Linked DNA regions of Sulfuricurvum kujiense DSM 16994. The main gene of each other region encodes a partner of the protein of the gene in region 2 in a complex. Links are inferred from orthologs where the notes say so. Each region holds a gene or a part of one and is shown on either strand. Other genes may lie near its edges.

Evidence for each region.
Region 1: the proteins of mrdA (region 2) and SULKU_RS08695 are in contact, whole or in part, in a crystal structure (PDB 6PL5), measured with the Thermus thermophilus proteins. The link is inferred for Sulfuricurvum kujiense DSM 16994 from one-to-one orthologs. Residues at the interface, in WP_223903432.1 of Thermus thermophilus: Arg4, Ile5, His6, Leu8, Ala9, Phe12, Ala15, Leu16, Leu19, Gly20, Arg22, Ala23, Trp24, Leu26, Gln27, Val28, Tyr31, Tyr34, Leu36, Leu43, Thr45, Asp47, Lys156, Gln157, Gly158, Ser160, Val184, Leu201, Glu202; in WP_223903423.1 of Thermus thermophilus: Phe161, Val165, Phe168, Val169, Leu172, Pro198, Tyr199, Glu202, Tyr211, Arg212, Asp213, Gln220, Val221, Gln223, Ser224, Ile226, Ala227, Ile228, Gly229, Ser230, Gly266, Phe267, Val270, Leu274, Tyr277, Gly278, Leu281, Phe285, Leu289, Arg297.

What each region holds. Positions count from the first base shown.
Region 1 is NC_014762.1:1,738,297-1,741,833, forward strand. What follows is about bases 641-3,537. They hold SULKU_RS08695 (FtsW/RodA/SpoVE family cell cycle protein), read right to left. Parts: upstream 2,696-3,537; coding sequence 1,586-2,695; downstream 641-1,585. Other genes in these bases: SULKU_RS08685 (recombinase family protein), read left to right, coding at 795-1,340; SULKU_RS08700 (RluA family pseudouridine synthase), read left to right, coding at 2,882-3,537. Outside these bases: chromosomal replication initiator protein DnaA, read right to left, coding at 1-553. UniProt on the Escherichia coli protein: Peptidoglycan polymerase that is essential for cell wall elongation. Also required for the maintenance of the rod cell shape. Functions probably in conjunction with the penicillin-binding protein 2 (mrdA).
Region 2 is NC_014762.1:1,430,839-1,437,726, forward strand. The notes cover bases 3,739-6,738. They hold mrdA (penicillin-binding protein 2), read right to left. Parts: upstream 6,154-6,738; coding sequence 4,324-6,153; downstream 3,739-4,323. Other genes in these bases: ybeY (rRNA maturation RNase YbeY), read left to right, coding at 3,898-4,320; SULKU_RS07175 (hypothetical protein), read right to left, coding at 6,150-6,605; SULKU_RS07180 (N-acetyltransferase), read right to left, coding at 6,572-6,738. Also shown: 7-cyano-7-deazaguanine synthase QueC, read right to left, coding at 1-570; SULKU_RS07150 (DNA-binding transcriptional response regulator), read right to left, coding at 836-1,216; SULKU_RS07155 (hypothetical protein), read right to left, coding at 1,194-2,684; SULKU_RS07160 (hypothetical protein), read right to left, coding at 2,873-3,577; more of SULKU_RS07180, read right to left, coding at 6,739-6,888. UniProt on the Escherichia coli protein: Catalyzes cross-linking of the peptidoglycan cell wall. Responsible for the determination of the rod shape of the cell. Is probably required for lateral peptidoglycan synthesis and maintenance of the correct diameter during lateral and centripetal growth.

The DNA.
Region 1 (3,537 bases), 300 kb from region 2 along the record:
AATCATTGAGAAAATTTTCAACGGATGTATAGATGACTTCTTTGCCATAGTCTTTCAATACATTCCCAACTGCATGCATCAAATGCGTTTTACCTAAACCTACACCACCGTGAATAAATAACGGGTTATATACGATTCCAGGCTTTTTGCTAGCCATAATTGCTGCACGATAAGCAAATTCATTTGAACCTCCAACGATAAAGTTATCGAAGGTATATAAAGGGTTGAGAGGTGATCCGATGGTGGCTGTCTTTGAAGCATTTGAGCTTTCCATAAATGATGTCAATAAGACTTCATCATCACTTATGCGAAACGATATCGCTGGTTTAATATTTGTCTTTATTTCGAAGAGTGTTGCAATTAACTCTGCATGTTTTGATTGTATCCAGTTGGCAATCAGTGCATTTGGTGTGTCAAAGACGACACTATGCGGTTTAGATAATGCTTCATTGTATTTAAGTTGCTTGATGTAGCGTTTAAAATCAATTGGATTTACCCGTTTTTCAAGCTCTTCAATAATTAATTCGCCGATGCTAACATTTTTTTTATCCATAACGCTACCCGTATATTAATTTCAATTTATACTATCAAAATTGGTAGACAGGTTTTGTCCAATAAATGAAAAAATTATATGGTCTTACAAAACGATTGGATATCAAGTGTTTTCCGTACACTATGCCCTACCCTGCTTTTAGAAGCGAAAAAGCTGCCATAAACTATACGAAAAACCCTATCGGAATGATATAATAGTTGAATACTAACATTTGAGGTTTTCCGACATGCTAATAGGATATATGCGAGTATCAACCGATGGTGATCGACAAAGTACTGATTTACAACGAGATGCACTCATTAGTGCTGGAGTGGATGAGCGAAATATTTTTGAAGACAAAGCATCGGGAGCCAAAGATGATCGTGTCGGTTTGGCAAAAGCACTGGAGTATGTCAAAGAAGGTGATACACTTGTTGTTTGGAAATTGGATCGATTAGGAAGGTCCCTACCCCACTTGATCGAAATCATCTCACAACTCAAATCTAAAGGTGTCGGATTCAGATCTTTGACCGAGGGGATGGATACCTCCAGTGCGTCAGGAGAACTATTGTTTCATGTATTTGGAGCACTGGCACAGTTTGAACGTTCACTTATACAAGAACGGGTCAATGCCGGATTGGCAGCAGCACGTAAAAGAGGACGTATCGGCGGGCGACCGCGAGCAATTCCTCAAGAGAAGATGGATGCTATTTTGGAAGCCTTGAATAATGGAATGTCAAAAGCGGCCGTTTGCCGAACGTTTGAAGTGAAGCGATCGACGTTGATTGATACTTTGAAAAGATATTAAAATTCTTGAAACTATTTGCGGATTCTACGATTAAGAAGTACTATTCGTCCCCCGATTCGTCCCCTGTATAAAATCAGTTTTTATATCATTAGATTTAAATCCGAAGAAAGTGCGTTATTTAGGATGTTTGAAGGTGGTGGGTCAAGCAGGATTTGAACCTGCGACAACCCCGTTATGAGCGGGGGGCTCTAACCACTGAACTATTGACCCGGTTTTGAAAGAGCGCAATTATAAACGCTCTATCATTAGACGAAGCTTTTTTTACCCGTATCCCCGTAAAGATATCGGAAACGATAGGCGAGGAGATTTTCCAAAATCGCCAGAATGACCATAAAATTGATAAAACTGCTCCCCCCATAGCTGAACATCGGCAGAGGTACCCCTACGACGGGGGCAAATCCGATCGTCATGGCGATATTGACCGACATGTAGATGAAAAAGAGCAGCGATAATCCCCCTGCGACGACCTTTATATAATAATCCTCCGTCCAAAAGGCGATGATAAGCAGATGGACGATCAGTGCCGAATACAGAAGTATCAGTAAAAACGCCCCGAAAAATCCGAACCGCTCCACCACATAGGCGAAAATAAAGTCGCTCGATGCGATCGGCAAAAACTTCATTTGCGTCTGGGTGGCGTCCTCTTTATCTTTTCCGAAAAAGCCACCCGAACCTACGGCGATAATCGACTGCTCGACGTGATAGCTCGGTTTTTCACTGACAAAGTCGGTCAGACGCTGCCGCTGGTAATCATGCAGCTGCGAATAGATCAGCGGCAAAGAGATGATAAACGACACGATCAGACCGATCCACACTTTCCAATGTACCCCGACGATGAACAAGATTCCGTATCCCAGCATCATAAGTACCGTCGCCGTCCCCAAATCGGGCTCTTTGGCGATCAGGAAAAACGGCATCAGAATGAAAAACGAGAGTTTTATAAAATCTTTGAGCCGATACCCGTCGCGCGGAGGGGGATTTCGGCTGATCAGGTACGCCAGCATCAGTACAAACGCAGGTTTAAGCAGCTCCGAGGGCTGGAGGGTAAAATGGATAAACGGTATCTCGATCCACCGCTTCGCCCCCAGTCGGCTATGCCCCACGAACTCTACCGCGATTAAGAGCAATATACTCGTCCAATACGCAATCGGGATCATCCAGAGCATCCGTCGGATAGGGAGGAGAAAAAGGGTAATAAACACCCCGACCCCGACAAAAACATAAAACATCTGCTTTTGCCCGAGAGTCGGATGTATCTCGTAGATGAGCCAACCTGAAGTGAATATGAGCGGAATCAATAAGATAACCGTGATAAAATCAAAGTGTGCTAAAATTCGTCTATCAATATTAAGCACTACGGTCCTTCTTTAATTTTTGCTAATTGTAGCATAGCGGGCTTATACTAATTTTTTTTGAACGCAAAAGGAATAAAATCCCTTTTGCTGCGCTGGCCGCTAAGGCACTGAAGCTTGCCTTATTCTAAGGCAGAAGTTTACATTGTCTAAATGAATCTAAAAACAATAAACTAAAGGCACCCTATTTTGACACAAGAAGACTCAACGTTTACGACCGACGAAGCTGTTCGTCTGGACGTTTTTTTAACACAGCAGCTGGGACAGACACGCAACCAGATCACTCAGCTCATCGAACAAAACTGCGTTAGCGTGGACGGTAAAGAAACCGCCAAATCAGGATTGAAACTCAAACCTTCCCAAACGGTAATCATCCGCTTCCCCGAACAAAAATCGACTCCGGCGCAGGAGATCGATTTCGACGTCGATATCTTGTTCGAGGATGATGATATCCTCGTTATCAACAAACCCAGCTCCCTCACCGTCCATCCCGCACCGAGTGTGAAAGAACCGACCCTCGTCGACTGGCTCAAACACAAAGGGATTGCCCTCTCGACGCTGAGCGGCGAAGAGCGCCACGGCATCGTCCACCGACTCGACCGCGGTACGAGCGGAGCGATGGTCATCGCCAAAAACAACGAAGCCCACGAAGCCCTCTCGCTTCAGCTGCAGGACAAAACGATGGGGAGATACTATCTTGCGATCATTACCCCCGCGATGAAAGAGACCATCACCGTTATCGACCGCCCTATCGGACGAAGCGCCAACAACCGCCTCAAAATGGCCATCAGCGAGAGCGGGAAAAATGCCAAAACGGCATTTGCCAAACTTCTCCCAAGCCATGA
Region 2 (6,888 bases):
TGAGTAGCAGCTCCATGTCAGGTGCAAAGGAACATCTAGCTGTATCGCTTCTTGGACAATCTGCGATTTTTGGAGGCGGACAAGCGGCATTTCGATGCTCAGATTGGTACTCTCTTTCGTACCGAGATTTGCCGCTTTCGTAAATGCATCGATAAACGATTCGCGGCAATCGGGATAGCCGCTGCTATCCTCTTCGACGACTCCGATAGCGATAGCAGAACATCCCTCTTTTTCGGCAATTGCGGTAGCGATAGAAAGAAAGATTCCGTTTCGAAACGGTACATAGGTGATAGGAACTCCCGGTTCTATTCCCCCGGTTGGGACATCGATGCTGTGATCGGTCAATGCCGATGCCCCGATGGTTTTAAAAAAATCGAGGTCGATTTCGTATTTTTCATTCACCCCTAGATCTTTGCATATTTCTCGGAAACAGGAGAGTTCTTTTGCAACGGTGCGCTGTCCGTAGTTAAAATGGAGTGCAACGATCTCATATCCCCGCGAACGCATGATATAGGCGACAAGGGTCGAATCCATTCCGCCGCTCATAATACAAAGTGCTTTTTTCATCATTTATACCTTTGGGCGTGATTGTACCAACGAATCGCTTACGATCAAAATAAGGCTTGAGAAGTTTTGTGCAACACCATTGGGGCAACGAGGTTCAAGTGTATGAAAGGTATTTTTGACTGCTACAATAAAAAGTTTATTTGCGTTAGGATGTTTATCAGCTTTTTCAATTGCTTCAAAATACGAAGTTATTACGGTAGGCGAGATATCGATTAATTCATACATAAAAAATACTCGTAAAACTTGAACAGTATTGTTTAAAAAAAAATTACTTCAGAATGTCTTTTAACATATCCGCTATTTGATCAATATCAATTGGTTTAATGGCTACCCTAATATCATAACCTTGTTCTATCAATTTTTCTTCGACCTTAGAAGAACCAGTCAATACCATAACCTTTTTTAATACATCTTTGTTAAATGTATCTATGTCTTGAATAATCCCAAATCCATCTTTATGACTTTTTAAAGACAAATCAATATCAATTATTATGGCATCATAAGCATCAATATTTGAAATATTTGTAAGTTCTTGAGATGTATTGTATTGTGTAATTTGTAGTTGATTATCAAAAGACAACAAATTTATAGCTTTAAAAGCAGGCTCATGATCAGCATATTCATTTTCAAAGATAAGTATTTTTTTCATCTGTATCCCTTCCTAATGTTAATGTTGTTGTAAAGTATTTTTCATCTTCCAAAGATAGTTTACAATGAATATGTAATATATCAGACAATTCTAAAATATGTACCAATCCAAAGCTATTTCTACGGTTAATTTCAAGCCTATCTGCTCTATTGAAATTATTTATTAATTCTTTCAATTCAGTTTTTTTCTTAGTGGCTTCATGAACTGTATTTTTAAAAATAATTCTAGCTTCACTTCCATATTCATACGTTATAGATTGTTTTCCACTTGAGTATTTTCTTATATTCTCAATGATATCAGTAAAAAAGAATTCAAGTAAATTTCTATTTAATTTAAAGGAAGTTTTATCCATATCTTCTTTTGAACAATTAACGATTACATCTGTTTCAGAAAAGTTTTCTAACCATAAAGGCATAATTAACATATAAATGTGTTTTAGCTTAATTTTTTCCATCTCATAGGATGCAAATGGGCTATTTGTTTTATCTAATACTTGCAATGTTTTTGTTTCGATATTGTGTAATGAAATTAGAGCACGTTCTTTTGTCTCTTGAATAATTTCTAATAATTGCTCTTTTTTATCAATATCAACTGTCTCAAGTTTTTGTAATAACTGAAAATAACTTTTAATGGGTGAAAACTTATTCTTTAAAAAATGTATAGATTGAACAACATGATTCACATAATGTAACTCTGCATTTAGTTTTTTCAAATTTGTGTATTTTCGTTTGTTTAAGGCATCTTCAAAATCAAGAATTTTTGTAATTTTCAATAATATAGGTTTGATTAATTCATCTGTTATAATCAAATAAAGTAAGTTCATAGATTGAATTTCTCTTGAAAAAATAAGAAGAAAAATATATTTATTAATCCTTATATATAATGTATTTTTATATACTTTATCATCAATAATTACTGGAATATTGATGCTTTTTTCATTTGATTTACTTGCGTCTTCTAAATTTTTTATATCATATTTTAAAATTAATTGCGAAGTGCTTCTTATCTGTAATTCACGCGTTTTTTCTGATTCGACAAAGCATGCAATCATCTCGACACTGTTTACTTTTGTAAGAATATTTTCCAAACTTTCAATGACTTTATTATATATTTTAGGCAATTGTAATGAGTTGCTGGTCTCTCCAGTAATTTTATCTATACTTTCAAAGATATTGAACAAGTCATTTATTATTTTTGTTCGACCTACTTCAGCATAACTTATTAATGTTAAAAAAAACAATCCAACTAATATATATATTATTTTGGGATCAAATCCATGTTGATATATAAAAATAATTGAAAATATCAACGATGACAACCCTAAAAGTAGAAATGGATTGCGCTTATTATTAAGATGATTTGGTGAATTAAATAATGGGAATAAAAGCAATAGGATATTGTATATTTCTATAATATTTTTATCAAATAAGATTAGGGCTATAAAAACATAATCATTTAGTGTACGCAAGAAGTGTTTTTGGTTCTTAAGAAGCTGAAAATAAATGAATATATATATAATAATGATAAATATATACATATACCATGTAAGTATTGAATTTTGAACAAATAAAAGAAAAATCGAATAAAAAACTAAGATATTACGATATAAAACAGAAATAAATCTTTTGATAGATAAGTCACTATTATTAAAAGTTATCAAATTTTTTCCACCTTATTAGAAATTTCTTTAACTACAAAATAAGTAATCAAGAAATAAAAATATATTTTCATACTACTCATAAAAAGCAGTTCAGGCATTGTATTTAAAAGAAGTTTTTTGTTGATATTAAAAATAAAAGCTACAACATTACCAAAATAATTTAAAAAAATATTTTTATCATATTCAATTAAAGAAATAGAAAGTAATCTAAAATTTTCTTGTAGATGATAAAAAATACATGTAAATATTATTAATGAAAATAACAAAGTCATAATTAAAGAATATAAATCATAAAGAGCTAATTTAACAATAAAGCCAAAATAATTATGTTCTTTTAATAAAATATCAAGTTGAAATTTTTTTTTCAGTTGCTTGTATTTATCAATTTCATTAGTTCTATGGTGCTGATGCAAAAGACGGATAAAATAATTTAATGCATTAACACGTTCTTCAGTTGGCAAATAAGAAATAGTTTTATATATTTTCTCATAAACGATTTCATCATATGAAAATTGTTTTTTTTCAATTGATAGTAAATAGTATTTCAACCAAATTTTGAGGTGTTTGTATAAAAGAAATGAATATTTTTCTTGGTCTCTAATTTCTATTTGAAGAATCAAATTAATACTGGCTAGTTTACTATCTGGTGTTTTAGCATTTTTAAAATTTGATATTGCCTCTTGCAGTAAGTTTTGCATCATATGATTTTACTTTCAAATAGGTAGATAATATATTTTGAAAGATTATATCGAATAATATTGATATAAAAAGTTTTTACTAATTAAAAATATCAATAAAAAAGAGTTAGGATTAGGTATTAAGACTAACCTACTTGAGCCATATTAGGTTATGTAGTTTTTTATATAAAAGCGTGTCATCCGTGGCAACCTTCGTGGCAACCGTTGCCATATTGGTACGTTTTCGGTTTGTCAGTGACCGACTTTTTGCCTATTTTAGGTTGATTGAAAGCCCTATTTTTGGCACTTTTATAAGTATTCAGAACATATGCTACAATACCGCTATGATTGAACTAGATAACCGAACCGATAAAACCTATAATTTTCAGCTTTTGGAGCAGATTGCCGATTTGCTGAGCGACCGTGAGATAGAATTAATTCTTACCGATAATGTTGAAATCGCTGAAATCAACCGCGAATTCAGAGGTATAGATAAAGCTACCGACGTCCTCAGTTTCCCCAGCGATCCGTTCCCGGGAGCGCCCCTTGGGAGCATCGTCATCAGTGTCGATAAAGTCGCATCGGTCGCTAATGAGCTCAAACACAGCGAAGATCACGAAATCGCCCTTCTCTTTATCCACGGGATGCTTCATTTACTCGGATTCGACCATGAAGTCGATAACGGCGAAATGCGTCAAAAAGAGATAGAGCTCATTGAGACCTTCAAGCTTCCAAAAAGTTTGATTGTCAGAACTTTGGAAGAATAGAATTTACGGATTCTTCAACGGAGTCGTTGGCGCTTCCGTCGGCAGGTTCTTTTTGATATAGCCTAAATCATCAAGCTTATTATAGATGGATGATACGATTCCCCCCGTCGCTTCTCCTCCGTGTCCTCCGTGCTCTACCATGACCGTTACAACAAACTGCGGATTATCGGCCGGTCCGTAGGTTGTAAACCATGCATGCGAACGTTTAAAATAATCCATCGAATACTCTTTTTGACGTTCTTTGACCGTTTGGGAAATCCCGGTCGTCTGTGCAGTACCCGTTTTTCCGGCAATCGGAAAGCGGGTATAAACATACGCTTTTGCCGTACCTCCCGGATCATTACATACGCCGCGCATTGCCTGTTGGATAATAGGGAGCTTTTGTTTTTCCGCAGGGGTCAAAACATCCAACGGGGCAGGAGTATACGGAGCATTGCCGATCATTTTGGCTATATGGGGAATCGGCAGCATTCCGGTCGCCATTAATGCGGTTTGCTGTGCAATCTGCATCGGCGTAACCAGCATATCACCCTGCCCGATGGACGTATTGAGCGTTTCGCCCTGATACCACGGTTTATGGAATTTTTCACGTTTCCAGGTACGGCTCGGTACGGTCCCGATAAATTCATTCGGCAAATCGATGCCGGTTTTTTTGCCCAATCCCATCCGCATCAATCCGTTGCTCATCCGATCGATTCCGACTTGCAAGGATCCTTGGTAAAAATAATCATCACAGCTCTCTACGATAGCTTTAGTAATGTTCGTAGGACCGTGTCCGTTCTTTTTCCAGTCGCGAAACGTCCGATTCCCTAATCGCATCGATCCGGTACTGTTGATCGTCGTATATTCGTTCCATACCCCGGAGTTGATGTAGATCAACCCCATATTATTTTTAATCGTCGATCCGGGAGGATAAAGTCCGTTGATCAATTTGTTCGTAAAAGGTGAATCGACACTGCTCATCAGTGCGTTCCACTCTTCCGAACTGATTCCGGAGACAAACCGGTTGATATCGTATTCAGGATAGCTTCCGGCGGCATAAATCGCACCGTGGATATCCATAACGATAATAGCTCCCACTTTGGTTTCAAATGCCTGTGTAATGAAGCTTTGAAGGTTCATATCGAGATTCAATACAAGATTATGGTTTTCCTGTGTCGCACTTCGTCCCAACTCTTCAATTTCGACATTGTGCGCATTGACTTTAATACGTCGTTCTCCTGCAACACCTTGCAAGTATTTGTTGTAATATTTTTCAATACCGTTTTTCCCCACATGTCCCAACAGCTGCAATGACGGGTCGGCATCAATCTCTTTTTGATTGGCTTTTGCGACGTATCCGATAAGATGTGCTCCGATAAGACCATAAGGATAAAGCCGTTTCGGTGATGGGGAAATTTTAATCGAATCACGCAGATTCATCAATGCATAAATCGGGATGATTGTCTCATGGGGAACAAAATCGACGACATCGATATAAGCATGATTGTAATACGAATCTTGCATCTTATAGGTTTTTGCTATTTTTTTCGCATCCAGTGTCGGAATCATCGATACCAGATAGGAAATTTCAGCATCCAGCCGAGAGCTGTCTTTTCCTTTTGTCAAATGAGGTGCAAATGCTATTTTAAAGCCCAGTTCATTAATCGCCACCGGCTCTTTGTTACGATCGAGGATTTCACCCCGTACCGGTGCGGAGAGCTCAGATTTGATACTGTTGTTCTCAGAAAGGTTTTCATAATATTCGTTAAACTGAACGGCAAGGTGAAATACCCTTACTATCAATCCGATCCAAACGATGATAAAGATGGACAATAATATTTTAATTTTCATATAAATACCGAAACGATCAAAAATTCTATAATCATATAAAGCCACATATGCCAATCAATGACCGGCGGGCTCAACATCAATACTTGATTTACAAACCACATAAACATCCAATATCCGGGATAGGCCAGAGCGACCAAAACTGCCGCAAGACAAATTTTACATCGGATAGTCTGTTCGACTTTCGGCAGCATATACTGCGTTATAACCGTAAAAAACACAAGTGTACTGCCGAACCAAAACCCTTTTTCAGCTTCAAAAATCAGCAGCATCACCGCAACGGTGACCAAAGAAAAAAGGTCATGTTTGCTTAGCGCGTCATAATAAAGAAAAAAAAGGACGGCCAGCAAAGGGGGCATCAGCAAGTACATGCTGCTTAGGCTGATATAAAAAACGAAAAGAACGACTAAAAGCAGCCGGCTTATAACGTTTTGATAAGAGAAACTTCGTTGCATACCGGAAAGTGTTTACATTTAATACAATCAGCCCAGATTTTGTGTTCCGGGATTGACTCTTTGGGAATTTCGACAAACCCCAATCTTTCAAAAAAACGTTGCTGATACGTTAGAGCCAGAACCTCTTTAAGACCTAAACGGCGCCCCTCTTCGCACGCATTTTCAACCAAGGTAGTACCGATATTACGACCGCGGTACGCCGTGTCTATAATCATCGATCGCAGTTCCGCCAATGCCGGAGAGTGTATATGCAAAGCTACGAATCCTACCAGCTTTTCACCGT